3 regions of the Synechococcus sp. MIT S9451 genome follow, and region 3 is predicted to be linked to each of the others. Evidence: predicted binding sites of a transcription regulator. Region 3 holds the regulator's gene; each other region holds the start of a gene.
The links. Region 3 encodes NtcA, which controls nitrogen genes in cyanobacteria. Its sites were predicted from a motif close to GTANCNNNNGNTAC; they were not measured.
Positions count from the first base shown of each region.

Region 1: the regulator NtcA is predicted to act here: its motif matches at 4,565-4,578, upstream of urtA (urea ABC transporter substrate-binding protein).
Region 2: the regulator NtcA is predicted to act here: its motif matches at 7,290-7,303, upstream of SIB72_RS13495 (DUF4278 domain-containing protein).

Region 1 covers NZ_CP138971.1:723,816-734,181, reverse strand. Annotated here, with positions in the region: gene ureC (urease subunit alpha) at 1-1,040, opposite strand, end outside; gene SIB72_RS03875 (urease subunit beta) at 1,045-1,365, opposite strand; gene SIB72_RS03870 (urease subunit gamma) at 1,377-1,679, opposite strand; gene SIB72_RS03865 (urease accessory protein UreD) at 1,698-2,642, opposite strand; gene ureE (urease accessory protein UreE) at 2,746-3,255, shown strand; gene SIB72_RS03855 (urease accessory protein UreF) at 3,252-3,923, shown strand; gene ureG (urease accessory protein UreG) at 3,923-4,534, shown strand; gene urtA (urea ABC transporter substrate-binding protein) at 4,649-5,956, shown strand; gene SIB72_RS03840 (ABC transporter permease subunit) at 6,057-7,211, shown strand; gene urtC (urea ABC transporter permease subunit UrtC) at 7,215-8,492, shown strand; gene urtD (urea ABC transporter ATP-binding protein UrtD) at 8,489-9,244, shown strand; gene urtE (urea ABC transporter ATP-binding subunit UrtE) at 9,241-9,951, shown strand; gene urtA (urea ABC transporter substrate-binding protein) at 10,207-10,366, shown strand, end outside.
Region 2 covers NZ_CP138971.1:2,572,220-2,582,585, forward strand. Annotated here, with positions in the region: gene SIB72_RS13450 (arylsulfatase) at 1-1,877, opposite strand, end outside; gene SIB72_RS13455 (hypothetical protein) at 1,914-2,183, opposite strand; gene SIB72_RS13460 (chlorophyll a/b-binding protein) at 2,561-2,761, shown strand; gene SIB72_RS13465 (DUF3303 domain-containing protein) at 3,028-3,300, shown strand; gene SIB72_RS13470 (NAD-dependent epimerase/dehydratase family protein) at 3,511-4,362, shown strand; gene SIB72_RS13475 (cupin domain-containing protein) at 4,457-4,876, shown strand; gene SIB72_RS13480 (hypothetical protein) at 4,927-5,199, opposite strand; gene SIB72_RS13485 (DUF411 domain-containing protein) at 5,340-5,774, shown strand; gene SIB72_RS13490 (GAF domain-containing protein) at 5,895-6,902, shown strand; gene SIB72_RS13495 (DUF4278 domain-containing protein) at 7,386-7,817, shown strand; gene SIB72_RS13500 (hypothetical protein) at 8,453-8,674, opposite strand; gene SIB72_RS13505 (cupin domain-containing protein) at 8,815-9,291, shown strand; gene SIB72_RS13510 (DUF6790 family protein) at 9,331-9,780, opposite strand; gene SIB72_RS13515 (hypothetical protein) at 9,845-10,354, opposite strand.
Region 3 covers NZ_CP138971.1:1,158,707-1,169,072, forward strand. Annotated here, with positions in the region: gene SIB72_RS05730 (DUF3769 domain-containing protein) at 1-763, opposite strand, end outside; gene SIB72_RS05735 (photosystem II reaction center protein I) at 969-1,088, opposite strand; gene SIB72_RS05740 (alpha-mannosidase) at 1,150-4,152, shown strand; gene psbN (photosystem II reaction center protein PsbN) at 4,140-4,280, opposite strand; gene psbH (photosystem II reaction center phosphoprotein PsbH) at 4,367-4,567, shown strand; gene SIB72_RS05755 (TatA/E family twin arginine-targeting protein translocase) at 4,577-4,873, shown strand; gene pth (aminoacyl-tRNA hydrolase) at 4,873-5,493, shown strand; gene SIB72_RS05765 (DUF3146 family protein) at 5,490-5,747, shown strand; gene SIB72_RS05770 (resolvase) at 5,725-6,081, opposite strand; gene SIB72_RS05775 (DUF3084 domain-containing protein) at 6,182-7,387, opposite strand; gene ntcA (global nitrogen regulator NtcA) at 7,449-8,177, opposite strand; gene rph (ribonuclease PH) at 8,246-8,992, opposite strand; gene SIB72_RS05790 (cob(I)yrinic acid a,c-diamide adenosyltransferase) at 9,184-9,792, shown strand; gene dcd (dCTP deaminase) at 9,792-10,366, shown strand, end outside.

The sequences.
Region 1 (10,366 bases), 430 kb from region 3:
TCGGCGGCGATTGTCTCGCGACGGATGCGTGATTCGGCGAAGGCCACGTCTTCCGGGATCTTTGGATCCAGGTGGTGGCACACCATCAGCATGTCGAGGTGTTCCTCGAGTGTGTTGCGGGTGTAAGGGCGCGTCGGGTTGGTGCTGCTGGGCAGCACGTTCGCCTCCCCGCAGATCTTGATGATGTCTGGAGCATGACCACCACCGGCACCTTCGGTGTGGAAGGTGTGGATCGTGCGACCTTTGATCGCGGCGATCGTGTCCTCAACAAATCCGGCTTCATTGAGAGTGTCGGTGTGAATGCAGACCTGCACGTCCATCTGGTCCGCCACGGATAGACAGGCATCGATCGCCGCCGGGGTGGTGCCCCAGTCTTCGTGCAGTTTCAGTCCACAGGCGCCGGCGCGCACCTGCTCCTCGAGGGCTTCCGGCGTGCTGGCGTTGCCTTTGCCGAAGAAGCCCAGATTCACCGGCAGGCCTTCGGCGGCTTGCAGCATCCGGGCGATGTGAAACGCACCGGGCGTGCAGGTGGTGGCATTCGTGCCGGTGGCCGGTCCGGTGCCGCCACCCATCAAGGTGGTCACGCCGCTGGCCAGGGCCGTTTCGATCTGCTGAGGGCAGATGAAGTGGATGTGGGTGTCGATGCCTCCAGCGGTAAGGATGTGGCCTTCACCGGCGATCGCCTCGGTGCCGGGTCCAACCACGATCGTCACCCCTTCCTGGGTGTCGGGGTTGCCGGCCTTGCCGATGCCAACGATGCGACCATCTTTGAGGCCCACGTCGGCTTTGACGATCCCCCACCAGTCGAGGATCAGAGCGTTGGTGATCACGGTGTCGACGGCACCGCCAGCCCGTGAGGTTTGGGCCTGGCCCATGCCGTCGCGGATCACTTTGCCGCCGCCGAATTTCACCTCATCGCCATAAACGGTGTAATCCTTTTCAACCTCGAGAATCAGCTCGGTGTCGGCGAGGCGGACGCGATCGCCGCGGGTGGGGCCATAGGTCTCGGCGTAGGCCTGGCGGGAAATGCGATAAGGCATGGATTCAGGCGTCGAGGGGTCCGTTGATGCGGCCGTTGAAGCCGATCACCTGTCGGGCGCCGGCGTAGGGGATCAGATTCACGTCACGGTTGTCGCCGGGTTCGAAGCGGATCGCCGTGCCCGCAGGGATGTCGAGTCGTTGTCCGCGGGCGGCCTCCCGGTCGAATTGCAGGGCTGCATTGGCTTCGAAGAAATGGAAGTGGGAGCCCACCTGGACGGGACGGTCGCTGCTGTTAGCCACGTTGATGGTGGTGACGGGACGTCCGGCATTGAGTTCGAGTTCTCCGGGTTCGGGAAGCAGCTCGCCGGGAATCAGGGATGGCATGGAGAAAGGCCTCAACGGATCGGGTCGTGAAGGGTGACAAGCTTGGTGCCATCTGGAAAAACCGCTTCGATCTGCACCTCATTCACCAGCTCAGGCACCCCTTCCATCACCTGATCGCGTGCCAGCCAGGTCGTGCCTTCCTGCATGAGGTCTGCCACCGTTTTGCCGTCACGGGCACCTTCCAGAATCAAAAAACTGAGCCAGGCCACCGCCTCGGGGTGATTGAGCTTGAGGCCGCGATTGAGCCGTCGCTCCGCCAGCAAGGCCGCGGTTACGACCAGCAGTTTGTCTTTTTCCTGGGGACTGAGATGCATAAGGGGCCTCGGTCTTCTTCAGTGTGTCGCTGTTGTGGCCGATAACGGGTTCGTTGTGAACTCTTGTCGCTCCAATGGCTTCTCTTGCAACGGCCAGACCCGTGGAATTCTTGGCTGAGCCAATCCCCGCAGGGCCCGGGTGCGGGCCCAGATGCGGCTGAACCAAAAACGTGCGTCTCGACTGGAGGGGCCGGCGTAGCGGGCTACCAAGCCCTGCTCAAGTTGGCCGCAGCGCATGTTGCCAGTGAGGCCGGCACGGTCGTTGCGGGCGTGATCCAGGAGAGAGGTCATCACCTCTGGAGCCAGGGTCATCGGTGCCGCCCAAACCAGTGATCCGAACACGGGTTGGCCCTGGAGACCGTGTTGATCAGTGAGGCTGGTGTTGCCGAGTTCCAGGCGATCCACCAATTCCCAGCGGCTGGACTGCAGTGTTTCGCCATCGCGTCGTTGAATGGCGAGGGCTGAGCGCCATCGTCCTTGTTGCAGCACTTCATTGGCGGCGGTGCGACCTAGTCGCACGATTTCGGTGCTCAGAAAGGAGGCGTTGTTGGGCAAAATCACGCTGAGCCGTTGTTCGAACAACGCATCGGCATAGAGCACGAGCTCCTGCGGAAGCCATTCCAAATCGCTGCCTCTGGCCAGCTGGCATTGCACGGTTTGCAGCGCCCACGCCCCTTCGGGATGGAGGCTGCTGCGGCCCACGGTTCCATACACCTTCTGCGCCGCCACACTGGTGATCAGGGCGCGACTGTCCCTTTTCAGTTTGAGATCGAGACTGAGCTGGTCTCCGCCGACGAGGCCCCCGGCGGTATGCAGCAGCGGTAGCTCGCAGCGGCCATCGTCGCCTTGCTCTGCACGCAGCAGTTTGAAGGGAGCTGTGCAGCCTCCCTGGTGAAGGGTGCGATTGCCGGCGCAATCGAAGTGCAGCTGGCAGTGGCCATGCCAGGGCTCGGGGCGTTGCATTGACTCACGCTCGACGCAGCAGGCATCTTCACTGTGTAGCAATGCATGTCAAACAACGGTTCGATGGCTGGGAACGCTGGGGTTATCAGGGAGGACCGAATCGGTGGCTGACGTGGTGATCGTGCTGGAACATCGACAGGCCGCTGCTGCCCCATCCAGCGCAGCGACGGCTGAACTGCTGCAGCTCCCGCTCACTGCCCATCAGCGCACAGTGATGCGGGGCAGGAGGCGCACCAGTTGTGGCCTGGATGTGCTGTTGCAATTGCCCCGGGAGGGCTCGCTTCAGCCTGGTGAACGGTTGGTTGATGGGGCGCGGACGCGCCAGGTGGTGGTGGTGGCGACAGAGGAGGAGTTGCTACGGGTTCAGGCTGCTTCGCCCCTGGCGTTATTGCAGGCGGCTTATCACTTGGGCAATCGGCATGTGTCCCTTGAGCTGCATGAGCATGAGCTGTTGCTGTTAGATGACGCCGTGCTCGCGACGATGTTGGCCGGGTTGGGGCTCACGCTGAGCCGTTGTCGTCGTCCCTTTCTGCCGGAAGGCGGTGCCTACGCTGGCCACAGCCATCGACATGGCGACGAGCATGTCGACTCCGAGATGAATTCTTCGGTATGAGTGCATTGGCTCTGCTGCAGTTGGTCAGTCCTGCCTTGCCGGTGGGTGCCTTCAGCTACTCCGAGGGACTGGAGGTGTTGATTCAGGCGGGTTTGCTCACGGATGAGGCGTCGCTCGAGGATTGGCTCACAGCCGAACTGGAACGGGGTGCCCTGCGCTTGGAGGCTGCGTCTCTCTCGTTGCTCAGGGCAGACCTGCAGCTCTGGACTCGTCTTGGTGATGAGGCCGCTTTGAACCGTGTGCTGGATCTGGATGGATGGCTGCTGTCGACCCGGGAAGCGGTTGAGATGCGCGCGCAACAGCGGCAGATGGGGGGATCCCTGCTTCAGCTGATGGCGGATATGGGCCATGGTCTGCCGGATCCAGCCAAGCTCGCTTGGCCAGGGGCCTGGGCTTGGGCAGCATTGGCGCTTGCCGTGTCCGAGACGGAGATGGTGGAGGGCTATCTCTACGGTTGGACCGCCAATCAGCTCAGTGCGGCAGTGCGTTTGGTGCCGTTGGGGCCCACCCGGGCTCAGGTGCTGCAGCAGCGTCTGTTGCTCAGGATCGCTGAGCAGGCGCGGTTGCTTCAGGAGCAGGATCCCCGCCAGCTCTGGTCTGGCGGAGTTGGCGCATCTTTGGCTCAGCTGGCCCATGCTGAGTTGTATTCGCGTTTGTTCCGAAGCTGATGGGCAGCAAGCTGCGTGTGGGAGTGGCAGGGCCAGTGGGCTCCGGAAAAACAGCCCTGGTGGAAGCGTTATGCCGACAACTGCGGGATCAGTTGCAGCTCGCCGTGGTGACGAACGACATCTACACCCAGGAAGATGCCCAGTTCCTGACTCGCGCCGGTGCTCTCGACCCAGAACGAATCCGCGGGGTGGAAACCGGTGGCTGCCCCCATACGGCGATTCGGGAGGACTGCTCGATCAACCGGGCGGCAGTGGCAGAGCTGGAGGCGCAGTTTCCCGATCTGGATCTGGTGATGGTGGAGAGCGGCGGCGACAACTTGGCCGCAAGTTTCAGTCCAGAGCTGGTGGACCTGTGCATCTATGTCATTGATGTCGCGGCTGGCGACAAGATCCCGCGCAAGGGAGGTCCTGGCATCACCCGTTCCGATCTTCTGGTGATCAACAAAATTGATCTGGCACCGCTGGTGGGAGCAGACCTCGCGGTGATGGAACGCGACACCTTGCGCATGCGGGGGGAAAGGCCTTGGTGCTTCACCAATCTGCACAGCCTCGAAGGCCTGGAATGTGTGGTGGCCTTTCTGCAACAGCAGTTACCAAAGTTACCAAGTTAAGGAGAGATTAAAAAAACGTTATACGATTTGGTTCCTATTGATACAAAAACGATTGCTCAGGGGTCCTACTCAAGCGCTGTCGCCGCGAGGCGCGCATCCTGTGTTGAGGATTTCATGAGCTCTTCTCTCTCCAAGCGTCTGTTTGCCGGTCTGGCTTCGGCGTCATTGGGCCTGGCTGTTACTGCCTGTGGTGGTGGTAGTGATGAGGCCACCAATGCCACCTGTGATGACGACGGCAATTGCACCGTCACTGTCGGCATCCTCCATTCTCTGACCGGCACGATGGCCATCTCGGAGAAGACGCTGGTGGACACCGAGAAAATGGCCATTGCAGAGATCAATGCCGCTGGTGGTGTTGAGGTCGATGGCAAGAGCTACACGATTGAAACCATCGTTGAAGACGGTGCATCCACTTGGCCCACCTTTGCTGAGAAGTCGAAAAAGCTGATCGACCAGGACAAGGTGCCCGTCGTCTTTGGTGGCTGGACCTCCGCCAGCCGCAAAGAGATGCTTCCGGTTTACGAATCGAAGAACGCCTTCCTCTTCTACCCGATTCAGTACGAAGGCCAGGAGTGTTCCAACAACATCTTCTACACCGGTGCCACCCCGAACCAGCAGTCGGAGCCGGCGACCAAGTTCATGTATGAGAAGTCACCCGCTGCCGGTAAGGACTTCTTCCTGGTGGGCTCTGACTATGTCTTCCCCCGTACCTCCAACACCATTACCAAGGCTCAGGTTGAGCAGCTTGGCGGCAAGGTTGTTGGTGAGGATTACCTGCCCCTGGGTAACACCGAGGTGGCGCCAATCATCGCCAAGATCAAGAAGGCATTGCCTGATGGTGGTGTGATTATCAACACCCTGAATGGTGACCAGAACGTTGCCTTCTTCAAGCAGATCCAGGACGCCGGCATCACGCCTGCCAATGGCTACTACGTGATGAGCTATTCGATCGCTGAAGAAGAAATCAGCACCATCGGTTCCGAGTTCCTTGAGGGCCACTACGGTGCTTGGAACTACATGATGTCGATCGACACCCCTGCTTCCAAGAAGTTCGCTGCCGACTTCAAGGCCACCTATGGCGCTGATCGGATGGTCGCTGACCCTCAGGAATCGGCTTACAACATGGTCTACCTGTGGAAAGCCGCCGTCGAAAAGGCCAACAGCTTTGAAGACGACAAGGTGCGTGAAGCTCTGATTGGCATCGAGTTTGATGCTCCTCAAGGTCCTGTGAAGGTGATGCCGAACCATCACCTCTCCCAGACCGTGCGGATCGGTCAGATCACCAAGGACGGTCAGTTCGCCATCCTCGAGGAGACCGATGGCCCCGTGTCACCGCAAGCCTGGAACCAGATCCACCCTGATTCCACCGGTTATGCCTGTGATTGGACCGATTCCTCCAAGGGCGGTAAGTACAAGCTCTGATTCGGCTTCATCTCTTTTTGATTGCTGAATTGTTTGTGGAGGAGTCCCTTTAGGGACTCCTCTTTTTGTCGTTCCACTGACTGCTTCAGTCCCGACTTCCGTGCAACTGCTTTTTGAAAGCCTGTTCAACGGTGTCGCCATCGGCTCGGTCTTGCTGATGGCTGCACTTGGACTGGCGATCGTGTTTGGCCTGATGGGTGTGATCAACCTCGCCCATGGCGAGCTCATCATGCTCGGTGCCTACACCACCTATGTGGTGCAGCTGATCTTCAAGCTGCCTGCGCTGCAACCCCTTTACAACTGCTATGTGCTCGTCGCCATTCCGCTGGCCTTTGTCGTCAGTGGTGTGGTCGGCATCCTTTTGGAACGCACCGTGATCCGTCGCCTTTATGGCAGTCCGCTGGAGACGCTGCTGGCGACCTGGGGCGTCAGTTTGATCTTGCAGCAGTTCGTACGCAGCGTGCCGATGGCCTATGCCGCCGGTCTGATCCTGGCGCTTGTGTCTGGATTTGGTTTGCCCCTTTTGCTTCCTTCCGGCTGGTTCGCGGGAGCGCGTGCGCGGTTGATCCGATTGGGCTCCTGGGCCTTCTCCGCCTTTTTGGGTGTCTGCCTTGCTGGAGGTTTGGCCTCACAGATCGACCGAATTGCCCGTGCAGATGCTCGCAATGTTGATGTCACGGCACCGCAGTGGATGCGAGGTGGTCTGGAGATGGCCGACATGACCTTCCCAGTTCCCCGGCTGGTGATCATCGTGATGACGGTGATGGCGGTCGTGGGAGTCAGTTGGTTTTTGAATCGCAGTGTCTGGGGCATGCGCATCCGTGCCGTCACCCAGAACAGATCGATGAGCGATTGCCTCGGCATCCCAACCGAAACAGTTGATGTGCTCACATTCGGCATTGGCTCCGGTCTGGCCGGTGTGGCCGGTGTGGCCGTCTCGTTGCTCGGTTCGGTGGGTCCGAACGTTGGTGGTTCCTACATCGTCGGCTGCTTCATGGTTGTGGTTCTTGGCGGGGTGGGCAATTTGTATGGCACCGTTCTGGCGTCCTTTGCCATTGGTGTTCTCACGGACCTGATTGGTGCAGGTCGGCTGCTGTCTGTTTGGCCTGATATGCCGGCACCGTTGGCCAGTGCGGTCGAGTTCTTTGCCACGACGAGCATGGCTCAGGTGATGGTCTTTGCCCTGATCGTCGTCTTCCTGCAGTTCCGTCCCGCGGGTCTCTTCCCGCAGAAGGGCCGCATGGTGGAGGCCTGAGCCATGTTCCAATCCTTACAACAACGACGCTGGCTTCTGGTCTGCCTCTGGGTGCTGATCGTTGCCGCGATTGTTGCTGCACCAGCGATTCTTCCGGTGTTCAGGCTCAACCTTCTGGGTCGTTTTCTTTCCCTGGCGATCGTGGCCCTCGGCATCGATCTGATCTGGGGATTTACTGGTCTGCTCAGCCTGGGGCAGGGCATCTTTTTCGCCCTGGGCGGCTATGCCGTGGCGATGTACCTGCAGCTCAGTAATGCCGGTGATCTGCCCAACGGCATTCCTGAGTTTTTTGGTCTTTATGGCGTCAAAGAGCTGCCGTTCTTTTGGCATCCCTTCGCGTCGCCTTGGTTCACCCTTGTGGCGATCTGGCTGATCCCTGGGGTTCTGGCTGGCGTCTTGGGTGGACTCGTGTTCCGCAATCGGATCAAAGGGGTCTACTTTTCGATCCTGACCCAGGCCGCATTGCTGGTCTTCTACAACTTTTTCAACGGCCAGCAGAAGCTGATTAACGGCACCAACGGTCTGCAGACCCCTGCGACCAAATTGTTTGGTCAGTACGTCGGCTCCGACTTGATGCAGCGATGGTTCTTTTGGGTCACCGCTGTAGTGGTGATCCTGATCTGGGCGCTGTTGCGTTGGGTGGTGCGCGGTCGTTTCGGCGATGTGTTGATCGCGATCCGCGACGATGAGCCGCGACTGCGTTTCGCCGGCTACAACCCCACGTTGTTCAAGACGCTTGTGTTTGGACTGGCTGGGGCACTGGCCGGGATCGGCGGTGCCCTCTACACCGTTCAATCGGGAAGTGCTTCACCCCAGTTCATGGAAGTACCCATGTCGATTGACATGGTCATTTGGGTTGCGGTTGGCGGTCGTGGAACCCTGGTCGGGGCGATTCTCGGAGCTGTGGTGATCAACTTCGCCAAGAGCCTCGTGAGTGAGGCGCTGCCGGAGAGCTGGCTGTTCATTCAGGGTGGTTTGTTCATCCTTGTGGTGACGGCGCTGCCAGAAGGCGTGATTGGTTGGTTCCGCGGCGAAGGCCCTGGCAACTGGCTCAACCGTCTGGGTTATTGCCTCAACACTCTGGGGAACTGGTTGATCCGTTGGGGCAATGCGTTGATCCGTCAAAGCACTGCGTTTCCATGGCTCAACTCTCTAGGGATCAACACGCTGGGGAACTGGCTGATCGGTTGCGGTCATGCGCTCAACAGTGTTGGGATCGTGCGCCGCATTGGTACCTATCCCCGTCTCGAACTTGAAGGTCAGGTGGAGGTGCAGCCATGAGTTCAGCCCTGTTGGAATTGCGTCAGATCACCGTCAGCTTTGACGGCTTTTTGGCGCTTCGAGATCTCAACCTCGGTTTGCAGCCCGGTGAACTCCGTGCAGTGATCGGGCCGAACGGAGCCGGTAAGACCACGTTCCTTGACGTGATTACTGGCAAGACCGCGCCAACGGATGGCGACGTGGTGTTCAAAGGACGCTCACTGTTGGGACGTCCGGAGCACCGCATCGCCCGTCTGGGCATTGGTCGCAAGTTCCAGAGCCCAAGGGTGTTCGAGAAGCTGAGTGTGCAGGAGAATCTGGCCCTGGCGGTGAGTCGTCCGAAGCAGCCCTGGTCGCTGCTGTTCCAACGTCTCACAGCTGGGCAACGGGATCAGGTGCATCACCTCATGAGCATCGTCAATTTGCAGAACCGGGCTGATTGGGCTGCGGGTTCCTTGTCCCATGGCCAGAAGCAGTGGCTCGAGATCGCGATGCTGGTCGGTCAGGATCCTGATCTGTTGCTGGTGGATGAACCGGTGGCGGGTCTCACCGATGAGGAAACGGATCTCACTGCCGATCTGCTCAAGTCGTTGGCCGGTGATCACACCGTGCTGGTGATTGAGCACGACATGGAGTTCATCCGTCGGCTTGAGAGTCCGGTGACGGTGCTGCACCAGGGCCATGTGCTCTGCGAGGGAACGATGGATCAGGTGCAGGCTGATCCACGCGTGATTGAGGTTTATCTCGGCACGACCGAGGAGGAGAACGGATGACAACGCTTCTAGAGATCCGTGGCTTGAACACCTACTACGGCGAGAGCCACATCCTCCGGGATGTGGATCTCACTGTGAAAGCGGGTGAAATGGTCTGCCTGATCGGGCGCAACGGTGTGGGTAAAACCACGTTGCTGAAGTCATTAATCGGTCTGCTGCGGCCCCGTCGTGGCGAGCTTGTCTTCAACGGCGCTGGGCTTGATCGGCAACCACCCCATTCCCGGGCGCGGGCGGGAATTGGCTATGTACCCCAGGGTCGCGAGATCATCCCGCAGCTCACGGTCGAGGAGAACCTGAAGCTGGGGATGGAGGCTTTGCCTGGGGGATTGGCGCGCCATCGCCGCATTGATCCCTTCGTGTATGAACTCTTCCCAGTCCTGCAAGAGTTTTTGCCTCGCAAAGGTGGGGATCTCAGCGGTGGTCAGCAGCAGCAGCTCGCGATCGCTCGGGCACTCCTGGGTCGACCAAAATTGCTGCTTCTTGATGAGCCCACGGAAGGCATTCAGCCCAACATCGTGCAGGATATTGAGGCGGCGGTGCGACGGATTATCGCTGAGACCGGGATTGGTGTGCTGCTGGTGGAGCAGCATCTCCATTTCGTGCGTCAGGCCGACCGCTATTACGCGATGCAGCGGGGCGGAATTGTCGCCAGCGGACCCACCAGTGAGCTCAGTCAGGCGGTGGTGGATCAGTTTCTTAGTGTTTGATAAAAAACCATAAAGACCAGTCTTTGCATTAAAATCGCAATTTTAATGCAATAAATGGATCGCAAGACTAGCTCTGCTGGCTCTTCGGGAGAAGATCAATGGAAAGATATATCTAATGAAGCGAATGCTTTTCTAGATTCGTTTGAAGGCAAGTCGTCGTCTTCAGGCTCTAAATCTAAACAGGTGATTGCTTCGGAGCGGCCTTTACGTTTGCGTTGGCTGTTGGCAGGGTTATTGGCATTACCTGTCTGTTTTATGAGTGCTGGGTTTTTGCTTCTGATCTTGAATGGAGTGCGGGAGTCGCCCGTCTCTCGTACTCCTAAAGAGGCTTGGACTCCAGACGTTGAAACACCTCCCGACCTTGATCTGCCTTCGCAAGCTAATGTTGTCACTGTCGGGATTCTTCATTCTTTAA
Region 2 (10,366 bases), 1.2 Mb from region 3:
AGTGTCGGCCGACCGGCAACAGAGGGCACCAGACGTTCAAGAAGACGATCATCGAGTGGCAACACCTGATTTTCAATCGCCTCTTCCATGAACTTCTGCTTCATGGCCGCAAGGCGATCCGGATACTGAGCCGCAAGATCATTCGACAAGCTGAAATCATTGGTGGTGTCGTACAGCTGCCAACCATCATCTGCTGCAACCGTATTCATTCTGTTCGGCGCCATCCAGGGATACATGACTGTTGTCCGCGCCATCCAACCGTTGTGATAGATGCCGCGATTGCCAATAATCTCGAAATACTGTGTGTTATGCCTTTCCTTAGCGCCTGGGTTGTCAAATGTGTAGACCAGGCTGGTTCCTTGCATTGGGATTTGCTTAATGCCATTGATCGTTGTTGGCATCGGCAGATTGGCCGCCTCAAGAATCGTGGGGGCTACATCATTCACATGCGAAAACTGCGTGCGAATGCCTCCACCCTGCCTGATGCGCTCAGGCCAGTGGATCACGGTTCCATTGCGTGTTCCACCGAAATCACCCGCCACCTGCTTAGAAAGAGCAAAGGGTGAATTAAAGGCGATCGCCCAGCCCATGTGATACATGGGATAGGTGGAAGGCCCACCCCACTCATCAAGCTTGGCCTCCTGTTCGTCAGGGGTCTCTTCAACACCATTGAGATAGTGGTTCCAATTCCATTGACCACTTCGATCCCCTTCAACACTGGCACCATTGTCGCCAGTGATGTAGATCACCAAGGTGTTATCAAGCTCGCCAAGGTCATCGATTGCTTGGACTAAACGACCTGCTTCATGATCAGAGTGCTCCGTAAAGGCAGCAAACACTTCTGCCTGACGCGCATAGATTTTCTGCTGTTGTGGCGTGAGGCTATCCCATTTGGGAATACTGTCTGGCGCCGTGGCCATCTGAGTGCCTTTAGGAACAATCCCTGCCTTGATCTGATTCTGGAGATTGCGCTCGCGAAGAACATCCCAGCCTTCATCGAACTTGCCTTTGTATTTAGCAATCCATTCCTGGCCGACATGATGCGGAGAGTGCGAACCGGCTGAGGAGTAATAGATGAAAAATGGCTTATCTGGCTTGATAGCCTTCTGCTGCCGCATCCAGCCGATCGCCTGATCGGTCATGTCTTCGGTGAAGTGATACCGATCTTTCTTCGGTGCATCCACGACGGTGACACCATCGTGAATGGTGGGTTCCCACATGTTGTCTTCCGCACCCACGAAGCCATAGAACTTCTCAAAGCCCTGACGCGTGGGCCAACGCGTCTGAGGGCCAGCTGCCGTGGTCTCACGGCCTGGGGTTTCATGCCACTTGCCGAAAGCAGCTGTGTTGTAGCCGTTGAGTCTGAGGATTTCTGCAACCGGCACGGCGTAATCGGGCACCACGGTGGAGTTACCGGCATATCCAGTTGCGATTTCAGGAATCGAGCCCATGTTCACCTTGTGGTGATTGCGACCGGATTTCAGCGCCGCTCGGGTCGGCGCACAGAGTGCTGTGGTGTGGAATTTGTTGTAACGCAAGCCATTCTGGGCAAGCTTCTCAGCCGTCGGCATGTTCACCACGCCGCCAAACGCCGACGGTGCTGCGTAGCCAACGTCATCGAGAAGGATGATCACCACATTGGGAGCATTGGCTGGTGCCTTGACCTCCCACTGGGGAGGCAATGGCACCTCTGAAGGGAGCACCTTGGTGACTTTTTCAGGCATCGGCTCTGCGATCGGCAGAGTCATGCGGTTCAGCGTGCCGGCGAAGGCTGGCTTCTGGCCCGCCAAGGGAGCAGACAACGTCGACACCAGAAGGAGTCCACCGCCAAGAGCCGCCTGACGCAGCAGGATTGAAAGCTTGGTTTGTTCAGTCATGGAGAGGCAAACGAGTGAATTCAGGCAACGTCCTGTTCAGGACTGGGCATCGATTTGTGCAACCCATTGGCTGAGGCGCTCCTGCATGCCTTCATGGATGTCATCTCCCTTGGCTTGGGCGGAACGCAGGACATCAGCCAGCTTCACTTTGAGGGCTTGATTTTTGCGCTCAATCTGATCGGCTTTTGCATCGGCGAAAAGCTGAGCGTCCTTGACCTTGTCGGCAATGGCATCAACGCCTCCGTCAAGACCGGTCTTGATGGAATCAGCAAGATGCTGAATCCTGTCGTGCTTTGGGGTCGACACAGATCAAGAGAAAACTCTCCTTTGGATAGATGGAGTCGAAGCAACTCGCTTGGCAATCACACAAAGATCCGCACGATCAGGACCAAGACAGGAGCAAGCAGTGGCGCGACCCTCGACCGAACACGGGCGGGCGGCTAGCCCCACCTATCGAGATTGATGGCTTCGCCTTAGACCTGACTCAGGGCCCTAGGACGGGACGCCAACTCCTGAGCTGGTCGAGCATCTCAGGAGTTTTTTCATGCTGATGGGCAGCCGCTGGCCATGGCCCACACCAGAGCACGGCCAAGACTCCCAGAACCCAAAGAGACAACACAGCAACGCCGCTTCGCACTCCGTTACAAAGTGGCGTAACATTGCTTTACACGCTTCGAAGTTCTATGGATTCCGTCCAAGCTGCAAACGATGCATGGTTCCAGCAAGCCGCTGCTGATCAAATCAAGGGCGAACGCATGGCACGGGCCGAACTCCTGAATGGCCGCGTCGCCATGTTGGGCTTCGTCATCGGTGTGCTCACCGAGGCCCTCACCGGTCATGGCATCCTCAGCCAGATCAGCTTTGGCGTTTTGGGGCTGAACTGATGTCCGATTACACGATCTGGATTTACGCCATGCTCGCCTTCGGCAGCCTGATCACAGCCGCTGTGGTCTTCACCTTGTCCAAACCATCAGATCTGCCCTACCTCAACAGCGACCGTTAAACGTCGATCTGTTTTCCGATGGGTTGCCAAGGCGCAAGACAGTCCACAACCTCTTGCTTTGTGGGCTGTCTATTCAGGAACACTCAAATTGACTGACACAAACTCAGTTTTGTGAGATGGTTCCAGCGCCCCAAAACCGCATTTGCAATGACGTTCCTAATGCATTGGTCGTTCAAGACCGGCTATCACGAAATTGCTGCCAGAAAATTTCTGGCCACTGGTGCTCCCTTCCCTGAGTGCAAATCATGGAAGCGTTTTCATGGTCCAGGATCCGTCGAGGGATGGATCCTCGTTGAAGCCGACAATGCTGAGGCTTGCTACGAGCATGCGGCCGAATGGGCCGAATGCCTCGACTGGGAAGTGACTCCCGTTCTTGCCGATGATCAAGCTGGTCCGCTGATCGCCAAGGTTTATACCTGATCAAACGTCAGGGCCGATGATGCATTGTCATCCGCATTGCCGGAAGATGTGCATCATCGGCAACCATCTGGTTGTTGGTATCATTCAGCCAACAACCTAAGCAAAGATCTTGGTGGATCCCAAGCGCATCATTCGATCGGAAAACTGTAGGAACCGCTTCAACATCAATCCCCCAAAAGATCTAATCATCTCTTGACTGAATCAAGGGCTATGCAATCATCATTCGCTGTGATCGGCTGTGGCTATGTAGGTGCCGATGTTGCTATCAGCATGAAATATGCCGGGCATCATGTTCTCGGCACAACCCGATCAAGACGACGCTTCCGGGAACTTCATGACATGGTGCATGAGCCACACGTGCTTGATCTCACAGATCCCAATGGAGATCTGACCTTTCTGGAACGACAGGATGGAGTTCTCATCAGTGTTGCGCCCACAGAAAGTATGGACGACCTCGAAGCTGTCTTCTCTACTGGCATCCGAAACCTCGCCAGAGCTTTGCGCAGCAGGACGAGCAGCCAACACCTGCATGTGACCTACATCAGTACTGCCGGAGTGTATGGCAATCAGAACGGAGACTTAGTCGATGAAGAGTCATCACTTGATGCGATCAATCCAGTGAACCGGATGCTTGGAGAAGCAGAAACTCTGTTGCTTTCCATCGACCGTCCGGACACCACCATCTGCGTATTGCGCCTAGGCGGAATCTATGGCCCAGGCCGTGACATGGTCAGCATCATCAGGCAGGCTGCTGGAGAGCAGATCCCTAAAAACGGCAATAGCATCCCCGCTTGGAGCTCCCTACTCGACATCACCAGTGGAGTTCAATTTGCCTTCGACAACAACTTAGAGGGCATCTACAACCTGGTAGACGACATGCAGCTCAGCCGCCGGCAACTCTCCAACGAAATCTGTGATCTCGATGGTCTACCACCTGTGATCTGGGCCAATCAAGATTTCAAAGGTGCTCGGGCGATGAATGCCAGGGTGTCAAATCAGAAACTCAAGTCTGCTGGATTCCGATTCAAATCCCCCTCAATGCTGATGGCCTCTGTTGCCTGATCTGGCATTGCTGACACCCGCTTGATTGCGTACCAACTGACACATCGATTGTGCTCTGGATTTCGCGATCCTTGATGCAATCACGCGTCGAATCATGCATGCACGCCAATCCGTGGAGATTTTGCCCTGCACTGGCCTAAAGGCCGGTGTCGCCTTTTTTAGCGATCCACTCCCAAGCGATGAAACCCTAGTGGCTGAAGTGAGCCGATCCAACGTTCCGGAATTGTTCTGTCATCGCCATCAAACCGATCAACTGATGGTGCTACGTGGCAGCGTCGAGCTGATTGTTCTGCAGAACCGCAGACTGCATCGCATCAGCTTGCGAGAGGACGAAGCCACCTGGGTGAGGATCCCTCCGGGCGTTCCCCACGGCGCCATCAACCGCAGCCGTCAACCCGTGGTGATGGTGAATGCCGTGCTGCGGCATGGTCCAACCGATCCCCGTGACTACCATGCTCGGCCGGTCCCCCGAGCCCTGATCAAGCAATGGGATCAGCTGCGAGCCCACGGCTGATGCCATTCCCAGCCCGTCCATGCCCCAGGCAGGCGGGCTGATGGCTGCCTTCAGTCGTCGTCGTCGAAATCGGGAACGACCACACAGAAGGGACGATCCTGGCCGGGGGCATCGTTATCGAGGATGAACGAGGCGAGATCCTCTTCGATCTCGAACACCATCAGACCGTATTGCTCAGGATGCACGCCTGTCATTTCGGGATGACCAGACAGCAGGCCGCGCAGGCGGCGCCATTCTCCGATCCGCTCGATCACCTGACGAACGACGTAGTCGGCAAGGATCACCGCGACCAACACCAGGTTGATCCAAAGAAGAAGCGTCATCACCACCTCCCTCATTGCAATCACACTAGTGAGCGAACGGTGACCGCAACCACTGGCGTTGCAATGGTTGGACAACAGCCAAGGCTGGTTCAGCATGAAGGGCATCAGCCCACGCACTCGAGCTTGACGACGGAGATGGGATGCCCATAGCCCTGCAACTGATTGGCACCCTGCTCAGCACAGTCCTGATGCTGTCCAGTCCCATCACGGTTCACCGTTCCGCCAACTGCGAGTGCTGCACCGCCTGGGAGGCACACCTCACCGCGGCCGGCTTCAGCGTCACCGATGCGGTGCATGAAGACATGGCCGCCGTCAAAACAGAGCATGGCATTGCAGCAGAACTGGAGTCGTGCCACACGGCAGTGGTGGACGGCTATGTGATCGAAGGCCATGTACCGGCCCGCTCCATCCAGCGGCTCCTGAAGCAGCGACCGGCGCTGCGCGGACTCAGCGCTCCAGGCATGCCGATGGGATCCCCCGGGATGGACGGTGAGGGCATCCACGCCGAGGCCTTCGCCGTGCTCAGCCTCGATGATGACGGCACCACCCAGGTGTTTGACCGCTACGGATCCTGAGCCCATCAGTGCGCAGGAATTAAGCCAATCACTTCATGACAGCCGCGAAGCAAGAGACATAGAACGAAGGGAAGACCTGCCCAGTGGACGTGAAGAGACGATCCCATCTCCATAGCCCCCGTGCCTTTGCCGCAGATGCCGCAAGCGACCGACCGCAGATCAGGCTCCGACTTCGAGCGCGTCAGGGCCCTTGAACGCTCCGGACTGCTCGATCAGCCCGAGGATGCCGCCCTGCAGAGGCTGGTGCGTTTGACCGCAACGGTGATGGACACCCCGATTGCGCTGATCTCACTGATTGATCAAGACCGGCAGTGGTGTCTGGCCCGCCATGGGCTGAACCAGAAGCAAATTCCGCGGGCTGTGTCGTTCTGCACGCACACCATCCAGCAAGACACGCCGCTGGTGGTGCCAGATGCCCGGCAAGATCCGCGTTTTTCCAACAATCCTCTTGTCACCTCAAGCCCGCACATCCGCTTCTATGCCGGCTGCCCGCTGAGGGGGAAGAAGCAGCACAAGCTGGGAACGCTTTGCGTGATCGATCACCACACCAGAACGATCAGCCAGGCGCAACTGCAACTGCTGGAAGATCTCAGCGACATCGTCAACCGGGACCTGATCGCGCGACATGCGTTGCTGACCCACCAGAACGGACTCGTGGCCAAATCACACCTGTTCTCGTTTGTGCTGACCCGTGAACTAGAGCGTGCCGCCACAACCCAGACACCACTGAGCCTGATTGCCCTGGCCTGCGATCAACACGAAGACGTTTGCGGCGTGCTGGGCATCACCAACAGCTTGCGCTGGCTGCTCTCGATCTGCAGCATCTGTACGGACAACAGCAACGACAGCGACTTCATCGGGCTGATGGACCAGCGCATGATCGCGGTGCTTCTGCCGGACACCAACATCCAGTCCGCTCTTGCCAGGGCCGTGGCCATGCGCATGGCCCTGCGGCATTCGAGCGCAGCCATTGACCTCCCCCATGGCACGGCCAGCTTCAGCGCGATGGCACTGGAGGTGCAGAACAGGCAGATCCAGGCCTCTGAGCTGTTGCAGCTCTGCGAACAGAAACTGAAGGGGCTGCAGGCCAACCTCGGCGACCAGACCGCCAGTGATTGCATCCACTGACGCCAGGCCCGTCAGCCAGCGGAGGGACACGCATCCTGCGCAAGAGTGAGCGGGTCAGCAGCCATCCTGTTGGCGGTGATCGTGCGGCCTACTCCAACTTGAAACCGCAGGATTGATCGCAATAGCCAGTGTTTAGCGTGGCGATTCGATGCATCCAACCACCAGCCAATCGGGTTGGAGCGTCAGGATCCCTGCCCCTGCAGATTGCCGCGCAGATGTTCTGCGGCACCAACACTTCAGCCACCACGGTTGGCACAGACTGGAGGATGCAGACCAGGCTAATTCGGACTGAATCCGAGCCCACTAAGTATCACTACTTAGGCGCGAAGGAGTAAAGAAATTCGATGCATCGGCGAAACCGAGAGCAGGCATCGCTTGAATAGATCTGTAGCAACCACTACACACGTTCACTCCGTCGTTAGGCGGAGCGCAATTCGCCTCAGGCCAGGGAACGGGGACCTGAGCTTTCGCTGGAACGACACCATGAGTGCACTTCTCTACAGGGGCAAGACCTACGAACCCCACCACGAAGCAGCTCCAAAAGCCTGCCGCGTGCTGAATTACCACCAACAGCACTACAACACCTGCCGTGAGAAGGCTCAGCGCGACCTGCATCCGCACCTGAGCTACCGCGGCGTCGCCTACGTGAAGGATCAGGTCGCCCCTGTCATCACCACTGCGGAAGCCCGCAGCCGCAACGATCGCCAAGCTTATTTCTCGATCACGCGGGATCTGGCAGAAGCCCAATTCAAGCTCGCAGACGAGGAGCTTTCACGCCGCCTGTGGGATGACGTGGGTGAGCGCGAGCTCGATGTCGAGCGCATCAACAACCTGCTCTATCGCTGCACGTTTCACGACGATGACGCAGCTATGCAGGAAGCGGATGAGGCTTACCTCAAGGGCCGAAAAGACTGAACAGAACTGGTAAAGCATTGATCGCCCTCCTCAAGACAAACCGAGGGCGATCAATGCAATCAACAACGCGAGAAAGTTAGAGCGGCAAGGGCGTGGGAACCCTTGGCTTATACGACCTTCCCAACTTGAGGTTGTGGTGATCAACCAAGCTGCGACGGGATTTCTCGGCCCTGGCTAGGCGAGAGATCAGAGCAGCAGTGTCGTGCTGAGAAAGATCGCCATCCTCACCCCACTTGAGGGACGACAACGGGAACACAGCATGTCCTTTCATGGAAATGTGCGCCTAATGGATTGTCACACTAGGCGGATTAAATGCTGACAACCTGGAAGGAAAAATGAAGAGTTCCAGCACAACTGTGCTGGGCAGTCGATCAGGCTCCAACCGATCAAACCTGGCTCTGCACTTGCTTCCATTCGCCGCAGCCGAACCCTGACGGCCTTTTCAAACCAAGCCGATGCGGTGCGCAACAACACAGGCTGGTGTGAGCCCGCTCACATGCTCCCAACCTTGATCGGGCGATCGTGAACGCACGGTGAAGGACAAACCAAAAGACGTGTTCACCAACCCAGACCAGGCCGCGATATCCAGGGAGCCCCGCCATCACGGTGGGGCTTTCGACTAGCGCTCAAGCCGCTCAATCAAAGGCGATCACGGCTCTGTAGAGCATGGTGCCGGAGCCGTCGGTGGACGTTGCACCGGCCCCGAGCATTTCGAGGGTATGGAAACAGGCTTTGGCTTTCTGCTCCGTGAGCTGGCTGGTGGCCATCCAAGTGCGGCGGATGTCTTGCGAACAGATCGGGCGCCGCGACTGCACGGCCACCGCCTGAATCTGCTTCAGCAACTGATCAGTGATCATGGGCCCGTCGCTCTCACTGAGGCCGTTGTACCGGAGGCACTAACGCGCGGCTGTTCTTTCTGAACGCTGAAGCCAGCCCCGGCCGGATGAGACGAGCAAGCCAACCACCGCGAGGATGAGGCCAACCATTCCCCTCGGTCATGCGCACAACGGCCTCGCTGTTGTTCAGCCTCGCTTCAATGGCTCTGCCTGCTGCCGCCTGCTCACTCCATCAGCAGCCACTGGCCAACAGCGTCACACCCGCAGCGGAACAACGCCCCGCCTCAGGTGATGCACCATCCAGCACCGCGAAGGTGACGGTGCAACCCCTGGGCAGCGTGGATCTCTCCCAGGAGTTTGAAGGCCTGGAGGGACGGGTGCTGCGCACGCGGCGGGTCACCATCGCACCCGGCGGATCCGTGGCCTGGCATGAACACCAGCGCCGCCCCGGCGTCGCCTACATCCTCAGCGGCAACCTGATCGAAGTGCGCCAAGACGGCACCGGGCAGCGAAGGATCCAGCGCCAGGCAGGTGACGCCGTGTTCGAGTCGAGCGGTGTACGCCATGGCTGGATGAACAACTCGGCACAACCCGCCACTGCCGTGGTGATTGATCTCGTGCCTGCATCGCAACCTTGACGCAGGCATCGGCGCTTCCGCTCTTTGGCTGGAGCGCGATCAAGCGTGGAGAAGTGCCAACGAGCCGAAGAACAGCAGGCAGGCCGCAAACACAACATTCACCAGCTGTGCTGCACGCTTAGCGTTGCGCTCGCCTGGATCAAACAGGTGCAATCCTGCCGCCTGCGCCATATAAATTCCAAACACAAGAATCACAGCCCCCTGCGTCTGCATCGCCCAGGCTTGCGCCCAAGCGATCAATCCGACCAATCCCCAGGCGAGGTTGGCAAATCCCGCCTCCAGCTGAAAATCGTTGCGCTTGCCATAGTCCCAGTTCATCCGCTTCGCATCACTGCGGTGAAACACGGCATGCCGTAAAAACGACACCACACCAATACCACCAACCACCCAACTACTGATCCAGGCCGTCGCCGACGCCAGATCACCACGCTGCAGTGCGCCAAACCCTCCCCAGAAACCAACGAAGCCCAACAACCAGGAGAGCTGCATCAGCCGCTGAGAGGGGCCAGGCCCAGAATGGAGTTGCATTGGACGTGGGGGCAACTATCCCTCTCTAACCACGAAGATCCTGGAACGTCTCTGATCCACCAATGGAAAGGTTTTTGGAGGCCAACTCATACATCCTTTGGTGCAAGCCTGGCATCTCTTTCACTGCGAACCAATCCTGATCTTGGGGCATAGGAACCACGATCGGGCCTAGATCAATCAGCGAAAACTCAAGGGTGATGAAAATGCCATCAGCATCTCTGTAACCCAACTCCAGCATTAACTTGCCGCTCTCAGTCGGCATGTTGATCGTGGCCGCCTCTTTCCAGATGCTGGTTTCGGTTTCAATCACTGCAGTCATTCCACGGGAAGAATCCCCCGTAGCGATGCTCTTAAGCCTTAAAACAAGGGTTGAGTCATAACTCTTGGAAACAAGCTTTTTGGTTTCGTCGCGAAGCTTCCAATTGCAATCAATCTGTCCCGACGAGATCTTGCAGGACAGAAAAGACCTGACCGGCGGAGTTGTCTCTGACTTCTTCGGCTTGAGGATGCCCAGTCTTCTCAGAAGCCCTTGCATAGTCGGGATCAA
Region 3 (10,366 bases):
GTTTCTGCAGGGTTACACCGAGCAGATATTCCGGACGCATGCGTCCATTGAAGAGAAAGGTGTCGCCAAAGTTGGAGTCGATGCTTTGGCCACCCCAGGCAGTGGCAGCCCAGGGATGGGGATGCCATTGAGGAATCGGGGGGAGAACAGGTGGACAGGCCATGCCCAGATGGGTGGCAGATTCGGCATGCACCGGCCCTGGAACGACCCAGTCCCCAGAGCCAGGAAGCTCCTGCGTCCAGAACTCACCAGTATCCCCTTGCGGGCTGATCCGTTCAGCGGTCCTGCCGGACAGCTCGATCTGCAACGCTGTTGGAAATCCCAGCCCCGAGCTCTCCAACACTGGCAGTGGTCGGATGGAACGAACGGCAGCACCTTGTGCCGATGGGCTCGTGGGATTGAGGTCGATTGCGGCGCTGTCGAGATCGAGAACGCCATAGACGTCCTCAAGGATGCCTTCGTTCTGAATCAGGCTGAAGCGAAGCGTGCTGGCCTGGAAATATTGAGCACCCCTGCGGTAGCGCACACGGCCTTGTGCCGCGAAGGTACTGAAATTTGAATCGAATTCAATTCTGTCAGCCTGAAGCAGTCCACCATTGATTTGGGCACTGACGTTGCCCTCGGCCACAAACAGGTCACGTTCGCCGTCGAACCGCTGCTGATCTGCTCTGAGCTGAATCTCAAGGGGCGGCGTCTGCGACGCTGCTGACTGACTGACCTGGCCAGTGGTTGATGGCCTACGAATGTCTTCGCTTTGGGCCAGAGCCTTCTCGCCGCTCGTGAGTGCCAGAGCCGCAGACAGCCCAAGTGACCCGATCGCAATCAGTTGATGGCGTTGGGGCTGGGCGAATCGACCTGGCAAGCGATCTCTCCTGAGGCCGCTGATCTTGCCATGGTGAGATCGCTGGAATGCTCTGGTGCTGACCAGTGCTGCGCGTGACCGACAGCCTGGATCAGATCAGCCAGAGTCAGTCTTCGAGATCCTTGCGGCTAGGTGTGCGGCTGGGATCGCTAGCCAAGAAGCCAAACACGAAGATCCCAAGGAAGAAGAAGACGACCGAGTACACGGAAATCTTGAGGGCAAGCATGGAGACCGACCGGCGTCTGGGACAGCGTCATCATCTTATGGGGCAATGTTTGCTAGACACGATGCAGAACCGTCTCCAGGCCCGGCGATCGGAGTGGATTGAAACGTTTCGCAGTCGCTCGCGTCTGGATCTGCTGCCGCAGTGGCGTCGAATGGAGGATCCAGGCCGGGGTCCTGCCCTTGATGACCCGTGGGGTCAAATGCACCGCCCTGACTGGGTTAAACGTGGTTTGTTGATCTGGCCTAGGGGAGGCCTCTGGCGCCGGCTCACGCTTCAATTGATCTGTCCGCAGGCCTGGCGCACTGGTGAGCAGTGCCGCGAACGTTTGGTGCTCAGTTGGTGGGCTGATCAGGTGCGCCTTTGGGTGGATGGGGTGCTGGTGCACGAGGGAGACCTGTTTGATACGCGCTGCCGCTGGCCGCTCCCCTCGTCCTGGCGTCAGGGGACGCCGCTTGAGATCCTGCTGGAATTGCGCAGTCCCTGTCATGACGACGGCGCGCTGATCACCAGTCAGGTGGTGCGTGAACCGCTGCGGCCTGCTCATGACGCAGCGCAGCTGCTTCTGCCCGAAGCGCTGGATTTGGCGCTCCCGTCCCTTGCGGACTTGCCTGAGGCATTGTTGGAGCTGGATCCTCTGTCCTCCCAGGCGTCTGAGGCCGTTGCGGCTGTGCTTCTCAACACTCCTGCCCCTGCAGGAGTGCTGCATTGGATTGGCCATGCACACCTTGACCTGGCCTGGCTCTGGCCAGTCGCGGATACCTGGCAAGCGGCGGAACGGACCTTCCGTTCGGCGCTTGATTTGATGGAGCGCTTCCCGGAATTGCGCTTTGCCCATTCCACACCCGCTCTCTATCAATGGATGGAGCGCTTTCGGCCGGCGTTGTGGGCACGGATTCGTGCGGCCAGCATTGCTGGGCGTTGGGAACCCATCAACGGCCCTTGGGTGGAGACTGATTGCGTGCTTGTCAGCACGGCATCTCTGTGGCAACAGTTCTGTCTCGGACAGAGATACAGCCGTCGGGCCTTCCCTGAATGGCGGCATCAACTGGCGTGGTTACCCGACAGCTTTGGCTTCGCAGCGGGTGTGCCGGCGGTGGCCGTGGCGGAGGGAGTGCGCTGGTTCTGCACCCATAAGCTCGCCTGGAATGCCAGTGAGCCCTTCCCCCATCGTCTGTTCCGTTGGCGTAGCCGCGGTGGCGCTGAGCTACTCGCCTTGATGCTGCCGCCGATCGGCACTGACGCCGATCCGGCTGCGATCCAGGCTGAACATCGAGCCTTTGGCGCTGCCACAGGGCTGAATCATGCGCTTTGGACACCAGGCGTGGGAGATCACGGCGGCGGCCCCACTGTGGAAATGCTCGAGCAGATGGAGCTATGGGATGGCCACCCCCAGGTGACGCATCGGTCTGCCTCCACGGTTCGCGACTTTTTGGCGGAGCTGGAGCCGATGGCGGCGACTTTGCCGGTTTGGCGTGATGAGCTCTATCTCGATCTTCATCGGGGATGTTCAACCAGTCGACCGGATCAGAAACGCCACAACCGAAGCTTGGAGCGTCTGCTGCGGGAGGTGGATCTGACGGCGGCGCTGCTTCGTCGCCGCAGTGCGGCTCGACCAGCTGCCTCGGCGGATTGGCGCACGCTGCTGTTCCAGCAGTTCCATGACATCCTTCCTGGAACCTCCATCCCGGAGGTGTTCGACCAGGCCGAATCGCTGTGGCGCCAGGATCGCCGCCAGGCTTCAGCACAGCGTGATCAACATCTCGCCCAGCTTCTGGGGGATGGTGGCGTGGATGGCAAGGGCTGGGCATGGGTGGGCCTTCAGCCCTTGGCACGGTGGTCTCCGGTGCTGCGGTTGCCGCATGCAGGATGGGCTGCCATGGGGCAGCCATTGCCCATTCAGCCTGCGGTGTCTGGCGGTACATGGGTGCAGCTGCCGGTGCTCCAGGGGGTGGCGGCGTTGCCATTGGAATGTCGATTCAAAGTCGATGCCCCTCAGGGGGTTGTGCGGGGAGCTGTGCAGGTCGAATCCATCTCGACCGGAGGCTTTCGGCTGACCAACGGCCGCTTGTCTGCGGAACTCGGTGCGCAAGGAGTGCATCAGCTTTGGGATGGTGCAGGAGTGCCGCAGTTGCTGGGGCCAATCGCGTTGCGACGTTTTCGAGATCAGGGCGAGTTCTGGGATGCCTGGGATCTTGCAGCCGATTACCGCGATCATCCGTTGCCTGTGGAGTGGGAATCGGCCTCGTTTCAGCTGGTTGAGGCGGGCCCCCTGGTGGCACGGGTGCTCGTGCGTGCTCGTGCCGGTCACAGTCGGATTCGGCTTGATTGTCAGCTCAGGGCGGACAGCCCCTGGCTGGAGCTCACCTGCAGTGTGCACTGGAAGCAGACCCATGAGTTGCTCAGGCTGGAGATCCCCTTGGCGCAGTCCGCTGTGCGCTGGGCGGCGGACACCAGTGGCGGAGTGATCGAACGCCCAGCCAGGCCTTGCACACCTCGAGAGCGGGTGCGATGGGAAGTGCCAGTGATTTCATGGTGTGCAAGTGAGGCTGCGGCCCCAGGAGGTGGCTTGGCGCTGCTCCTCGATGGCCCTCAGGGGGTGGATGCCGAGCCGGGGCGTTTGGGTGTCTCACTGCTTCGAGGTCCGACCTGGCCTGACCCTGGTGCGGACCGTGGCTGGCATCGCCAGCGCGTGGCACTGATGCCAACGCCTGCAGGCTGGTGCAGGGATGGCATCCCTCAGGCGGCGATCGCTTTTCGCGAACCCGGCTGGTGTCGGCCCTCATCATTGGCCGATCCGACTGTCTTGTTGCCGTCGCTCCCAGTCGGGCTGGTGCCTGTGGCCGTCCTCACTCCACTCGATCGAGCGGAGGGCGACCCTTCCAGATTGACGATCAGAGTGCACAACCCTGGCGCCCGACGCCAAACCTGGTACCCGCAAGGCTGGACTGTGATGCGACGGCACGAGGAGCCGGCTGCCTCGATCACTCTCAGGCCAGGCGAACTGGTGGAACTGGAGCTTTCGCCTGACGACGAGACCGTTGAGCCGGTGAATCAGTCTTCGTGATCATCAAAGGGATCGTCCAGTTTTTTGGACGGTGGTCCGAAGGCGGTGTAAACCCCGAACCCGGTCAGGCCGAGCAAGACAGCCAGTACGCCAATGGCAACGGATAGGGCTGGTGAAGAGGTTTCCATCACATCTCTCGACAGGTTCGGCCTGAATCAGGGCCATGACCTTTACAGTACCGAGACTTAACCTCACCCGAGACCCAAGCGCTGCCATGGCTCAACGCACTCGTCTGGGAGATCTCCTCCGTCCCCTGAACTCCGAGTACGGCAAGGTGGTGCCGGGCTGGGGAACGACACCGGTGATGGGCATTTTTATGTCCCTTTTCCTTGTGTTCCTGCTCGTGATCTTGCAGCTGTACAACAAGTCCCTGATTCTTGAGGGCATCAACGTCAACTGGAACGGCCTCGGCTGAAGCTGATTCATGAACGTTTTCGGGGTCGGCCTTCCTGAGATGGCCGTGATTGGTGCTGTGGCCCTGCTTGTGTTTGGGCCAAAACGCCTTCCCGAGCTGGGTCGCACCCTTGGTAAAACGCTCAAGGGATTCCAGTCAGCGTCCAAGGAATTTGAACGCGAGATCAACAAAGCCATGGCTGAGCCTGAGGTCACAGCCTCGGATGCTTCAGAGTCGTCTGGCGACACCGGATTGTCTCAGTCCCAGTCCAGTGAGGACGGCGCTGATGTGGTTCAGTCCTCCTTGCCACCGTCGTCAGAGGGGTGATGCAAAGCGGTGATCTCCGCTTAGTGGTGGGGCTCGGAAATCCGGGGAAGCGTTATGCCGGCACGCGGCACAACGTTGGTTTCATGGCTCTGGAGACCTGGGCTCAGCGCGAGAACGTACGCTTCCGCACCATGACCAAGCTCCAGGGGGAGTTGGCGGAGGTGGGGTTAGGCAGTAACCGACTGCGGCTACTCATGCCTCAGACCTACATGAATGAGAGCGGACGATCGATTCGTGCAGCTCTCGATTGGTTTGATCTCTCTGTCGATCAGGTGCTTGTCCTCGTGGATGACATGGATCTACCTCTGGGACGATTGCGCCTGCGTGCCAAGGGCAGTGCTGGAGGCCACAACGGTTTGAAAAGCACGATTCAGCATCTCGGCACTCAGGATTTTGCTCGCCTTCGGATCGGTATCGGAGCTCCCGGTCGCTCGGCGGAGGAGCGGCGGGCCCGCACCGTATCTCACGTTCTTGGCAGCTTTCATCAGGCGGAACAGACCCTGCTTGACGAGGTGCTTGAAGAGGTCTTGCGTGGTCTCGTTCTGATTCAGAAGCAGGGGCTCGATCGCGCTGGCAATCATCTCAATGGCTTGCAGCTCGCAACGGAGGAGCAGGGATGACGCCACTTCCTGTGACGAATGCTCATCTGAGAGTTCTGCGTCAGAGCTTTCAGGAGAAGTGCCTGGAGGGAGAGGTGAGTGCCGGAGGATTCTCCTGGCAGTTCTGCTGGTCTTTCGATCGTGGAGAACTGACGGTTGAACCCTCGCTTGGAAGGGCCTTGATTCAGGACGCGTTGCTGCGCTTTTTGGTGAAGGCTGACTACCACCTTGAAGCAGGAGGTGATTACACCTTCACCGTTCGGTCACGTTTCTGAAGCCAGGCCCTCTTGATGGTGGTCTTGGCCACTCGAGCTGCTGGCCAAGGTGATCCTCCAGGAGAACAAGGGCTGCAATGGCATCCAGTTCGCATGGTGGAAGACGCAGGCCATGCGGCAGCAATCGCCTCCATCCTCGAGCTGGCCAGATCTGCCAGTACCGATCCCTTGCTCTGAGGGTTGTACCGGCCTCATTCACCCGCACGATGGGGGCCAGATGCTGCAGCTGCTGATCCAAGCCGCTGCTGGATGTTCCGTTGCCAAGCACCAGAGAGGAGAGGTGCATGCGTTGGTGCCATTGATTGAGCTGCTCAACGGTCTGCTCCGTTGCCATGACGAGAGCATCGAGGACATGTCCTCTGGTGCAATCGGCCAGAACTAGGCCGCATTTGCTTCGACCAGGGTCGATGGCGACGACAAGACCGCTACACGGATTAGCGGCGGTCATTGCTTCTGGGCTGGGGGATCTCTCCCATCGGTTCAATGGTCACCATCACAGGATCTGCAGTGTCGCTGCGACGCAATGCCAGCACGCGAAGTTCGACCCTTGAGGGGGCACGACTGAGCAGTGTGCTGCCGAGCTGATTGAGGGCGTTTGCGTCGAACTGCAGGCCCTGCACGAGCGATCCTCGCCGCTGGGCTTCGGCCAGAGCCGATGCGAGCAGCAGGTTGAGGCGGTTGCGAATCGCTTCAGCGTCGGTTTCGGATCGCTCCAAGGCCGTGCGGGCGAGCACTGCATCTCGTTCGACCACAGTGGTGTTGGGCCGCACCTCAGGGAAGGCGTAAACAACTTTCTCGCCCAAAAGCACATTGGCTGCCGAGCGAATGTTCACCACCCAGGTGCCCGGTTTTTTGATGGTGGATTCCACGCCTTCAATGTCGTTGCGGGGAACAAGAAGGATCTGGCGATCAGGACTCTCGCCAGGCAGCACTCTTTGATAGGCCTGTTGATTGGCTTCTCTTAGCAGCTGATCGATCACTTGCTTCGCCTGTCCAGGATTGTCGAGGCGAAGGGTTGCGGTGGCCAGTGGCTGGCCGCTGCTGAGAACCACATTGCCAAGCCGCAGCGCAAGGCGTTGTTTCTCGAGTTCCCGCAGTTCTGCTTCCCCTTTGTTGATGCGCTCGCGCACATCGTTCAGTTCTTGTTCTGTGCGTTGGATTTCGGCATCACGAGCCTGCACATCGCGACTGAGGCGCTGACGCTCGGCCTCCAGTCTCTGCCGCTGCTGTTGCAGGGGCACCAGAGTTTTTCTCAGCGCATCAGCTTTGGCCTGGGCGGTGGCGAGTTCTTGACGGGCCCGTTGTCGTTCCGCCTGGGCTTGTTTCACTTCCCTGGTTGCTCCAGCCTGCGCATCACGACTGCGCTCCAGTTCCTTGCGACTTGAGCGTAATTTCTCCTGTAATGCATTCAGTTCGAACAGTCCTACGCGCAGCTGTCTGCTGACCAGCAGCATCAATCCCAGTGACAGTGCGGAGATCAGGCTGCCGGTCAACACTGTGATCACAACGGCAGTGCTGCGCGGCCTCAGACCCAGCAGGCTCAGACGTGCTTTGCCGACACGTGAGCCAAGACGATCGCCCAGGGTGGCGAGTACGCCACCAAGTACGAGCAGAGTGAGAATCAGCAGCCAGCCGGTCAACGTTCCTTAGTGGTTGGGGGGTGACCTTGCCAACCGACAGTCATTCTCACCCTTTGAATCCCTAGCTGAATTTCTTCGCTAGGGCGATTGGATCGAGCACTGTGATCTTTTTGCGGTCGATCTCAACCAGTCCTGAATTGCGCAGATCGCCCAGCAACCGTGTGATCGTTACCCGTGTGGAGCCAATGGCTTCGGCGATCGCCTGATGAGATAGGCGTAGGTCGATGGTGATACCACGATCGCTGGGAACACCAAAATCACGGCAGAGAACGAGCAAGAAGCTGACCAGGCGGGAGGACATGTCCCGATGGGTCAATGTCTCGATCATGGTCTCCGTTTGCAGGATGCGGCTCGAAAGCCCCTGCAGTAGCAGCAGGCCGACGCCAGAGTCGGCTTCGATCGCCTGGCGTACTGACCCGGCTGGAGCGGTGATCATTTCCACCCTGGTGAAGGCGACTGAGTGATAAAACCGGTCGGAGCGATGGCCAGTCAGCAGGGAGAGGACGCCAAACAGGCTGTTTTCCCTTAGCAGTGCCACCGTGATCTCTTCGCCGGACTCATAGACCCGAGAGAGGCGTACTGCACCTCGGCGGATCAGATAAACACGTTCGGCAGGATCGCCCGGGAAGAAAATTGTTTTGCCCCGCTCAACCATTTCCGTGGAGGCGCCATCAAGGCCACGGATCACGTCCATCAAAGTGCGTGGCTTCTGCTCGGAGGCGTTGGCGAGGTTCACCGGCCCTGTAAGTGGAGAGACGGTACGGCTGAAACCGTGCATGACTCCAGGCATGAAGACACTGCTGATCTCCAGAAGTTAAGGATGAACTTTGTCGACTCGTGTAGCAACAGGTACGGAATTCAGCGCTCGTTCAGCGCCAGTCGTTGTGCTGCCATCAATTGGGTCAGGCCCGGTTCGGCAAGGTCGAGCAGCTGATTGAGCTGTTGCCGGCTGAAGGACGCACCTTCCGCTGTGCCTTGAATCTCTAACAGATTGCCGCTGCTAGCCATCACCACGTTCATGTCCACATCCGCTCGGCAGTCTTCGCTGTAGTCGAGGTCGAGAAGACCGTTTCCTGCGAGAAGGCCGACGGAAACGGCGGCCACTTGTTGGGTGATGGGCTGTCGCTGCACCAGCCCTGTCTCCAGAAGTTTGTTGCAGGCATGTTGGAGGGCGACCCAGGCCCCTGTGATCGATGCGGTACGGGTTCCGGCATCAGCCTGAATCACGTCGCAATCGATCAGCAGCGTGTTTTCCCCAAGCGCTTCCATGTCGATGCAGGCGCGCAAGCTGCGACCGATCAGGCGCTGAATCTCCTGGGTGCGGCCCGAGAGTTTCATCAGCTCTCGCTTCTGGCGTTCAGGGGTAGACCCTGGCAACAGGCGGTATTCCGCGCTCAACCAGCCTTTTCCCTCACCTTTTCGCCAGCGGGGTACGCCCTCCTGGTGGCAGATGCTGCAAAGCACGGCGGTCTCTCCGGTGTGGACAATCAGCGAACTGAGGGCAAAGCCCATCGGATCCCAACTGATTGAGAACGGGCGCAGATCAGCGGCTGTGCGGCCATCGGCACGCTCGGTGTTGCCGCCATGGCTGGTAGGAGCTGTCATGGCCAGAGCCTGGGGAGAGGGGGGTGGCTTGAGCCTGGCAGGTGGCCAGCTCGCTACCTGCGTCTTGTGCGGGCAGGGCGAGAGGGACGCTGCGGACCTTTACACCAGGGATAGTGTCAGAGTGCTTGTAAACCTGGCCGGCGGCGCTAGGTTTGAATTCAGCGGGATACTCCCGGACGCGCGAGAACTTGATGACAGCGAGCCTCAGCACTAGCCATCGTCCCGGTGATTCCCGATTGGCGGATCATCGGACTCTGGAGCGTGCAGGGCTTCATCCGCTGCCTTTGCCCGCGCCGCGGCCACCCTTGCATCTGGTTTCACCAGAAGGGGAGCTGCAAGTCCACACCGCTCCTTATCGCGGCAGTTTTGCCACTGTTCTCAGTCAGGCGCTTCGCTCAGCTGGGCTCGGCAGTCGCGTCATGGTGGTGCAGTTTCTGAAGGGTGGTGTGGCCCAGGGTCCGGAGCGTCGCCTCACCCTCTGTGGTCGGCTGCAGTGGCTTCGCCCTGATTTGGCCTGCTGCCTGGCCGATCCCGCTGCCGATCAGAGCCCGGATGTCAGGGCCGCTGTGGAGGCCCTATGGGTTGAGTGTCGGCAGCATCTGCTCGCAGGCGATCTGGATCATCTGGTGCTGGATGAGTTGGGTCTTGCTGTTGCTTTGGGTTACCTGGATGAACAGGAGGTTCGCAGCACGCTCGACCAGCGGCCTGGCTCTATGGATGTGATCGTGACGGGCCCATCCATTCCAGACTCCCTGATGGACATGGCCGATCAGGTCACCGAATTGCGTCGAGGTTTCTAATGCTCAAGAACGATCGCTGGATCACCGAGCAGGCTTCTGGCGGCATGCTTGAGCCGTTTCAGTCAGGGTTGGTGCGCCATCTCGACCCTGAACAGCGGAAGAGCCCTGTGCTCAGTTTTGGCTGTTCCTCCTATGGCTATGACCTTCGTCTCTCGCCCCAGGAATTTCTGATCTTTAAGCATGTGCCTGGCACGGTGATGAACCCCAAGCGGTTCAACCCAGCCAATCTTGAACCGACTGAGCTTCATCACGACGAAGACGGCGCCTATTTCATCCTTCCGGCTCATTCCTATGGGCTTGGTGTTGCCCTCGAGAAGATGAAGGTGCCGCCGAATATCACGGTGATTTGCCTTGGCAAGAGCACCTATGCGCGGCTCGGCATCATCGTGAATACCACTCCTGCTGAAGCCAGTTGGGAGGGGCATCTCACCCTGGAATTCAGCAATAGCTCCGGAGCGGATTGCCGCATCTATGCCAACGAAGGCATCTGTCAGCTGTTGTTCTTTGAAGGCGACCCCTGCGACACCACCTACAGCGATCGGCAGGGCAAGTATCAGCACCAGCCTGAGAGGGT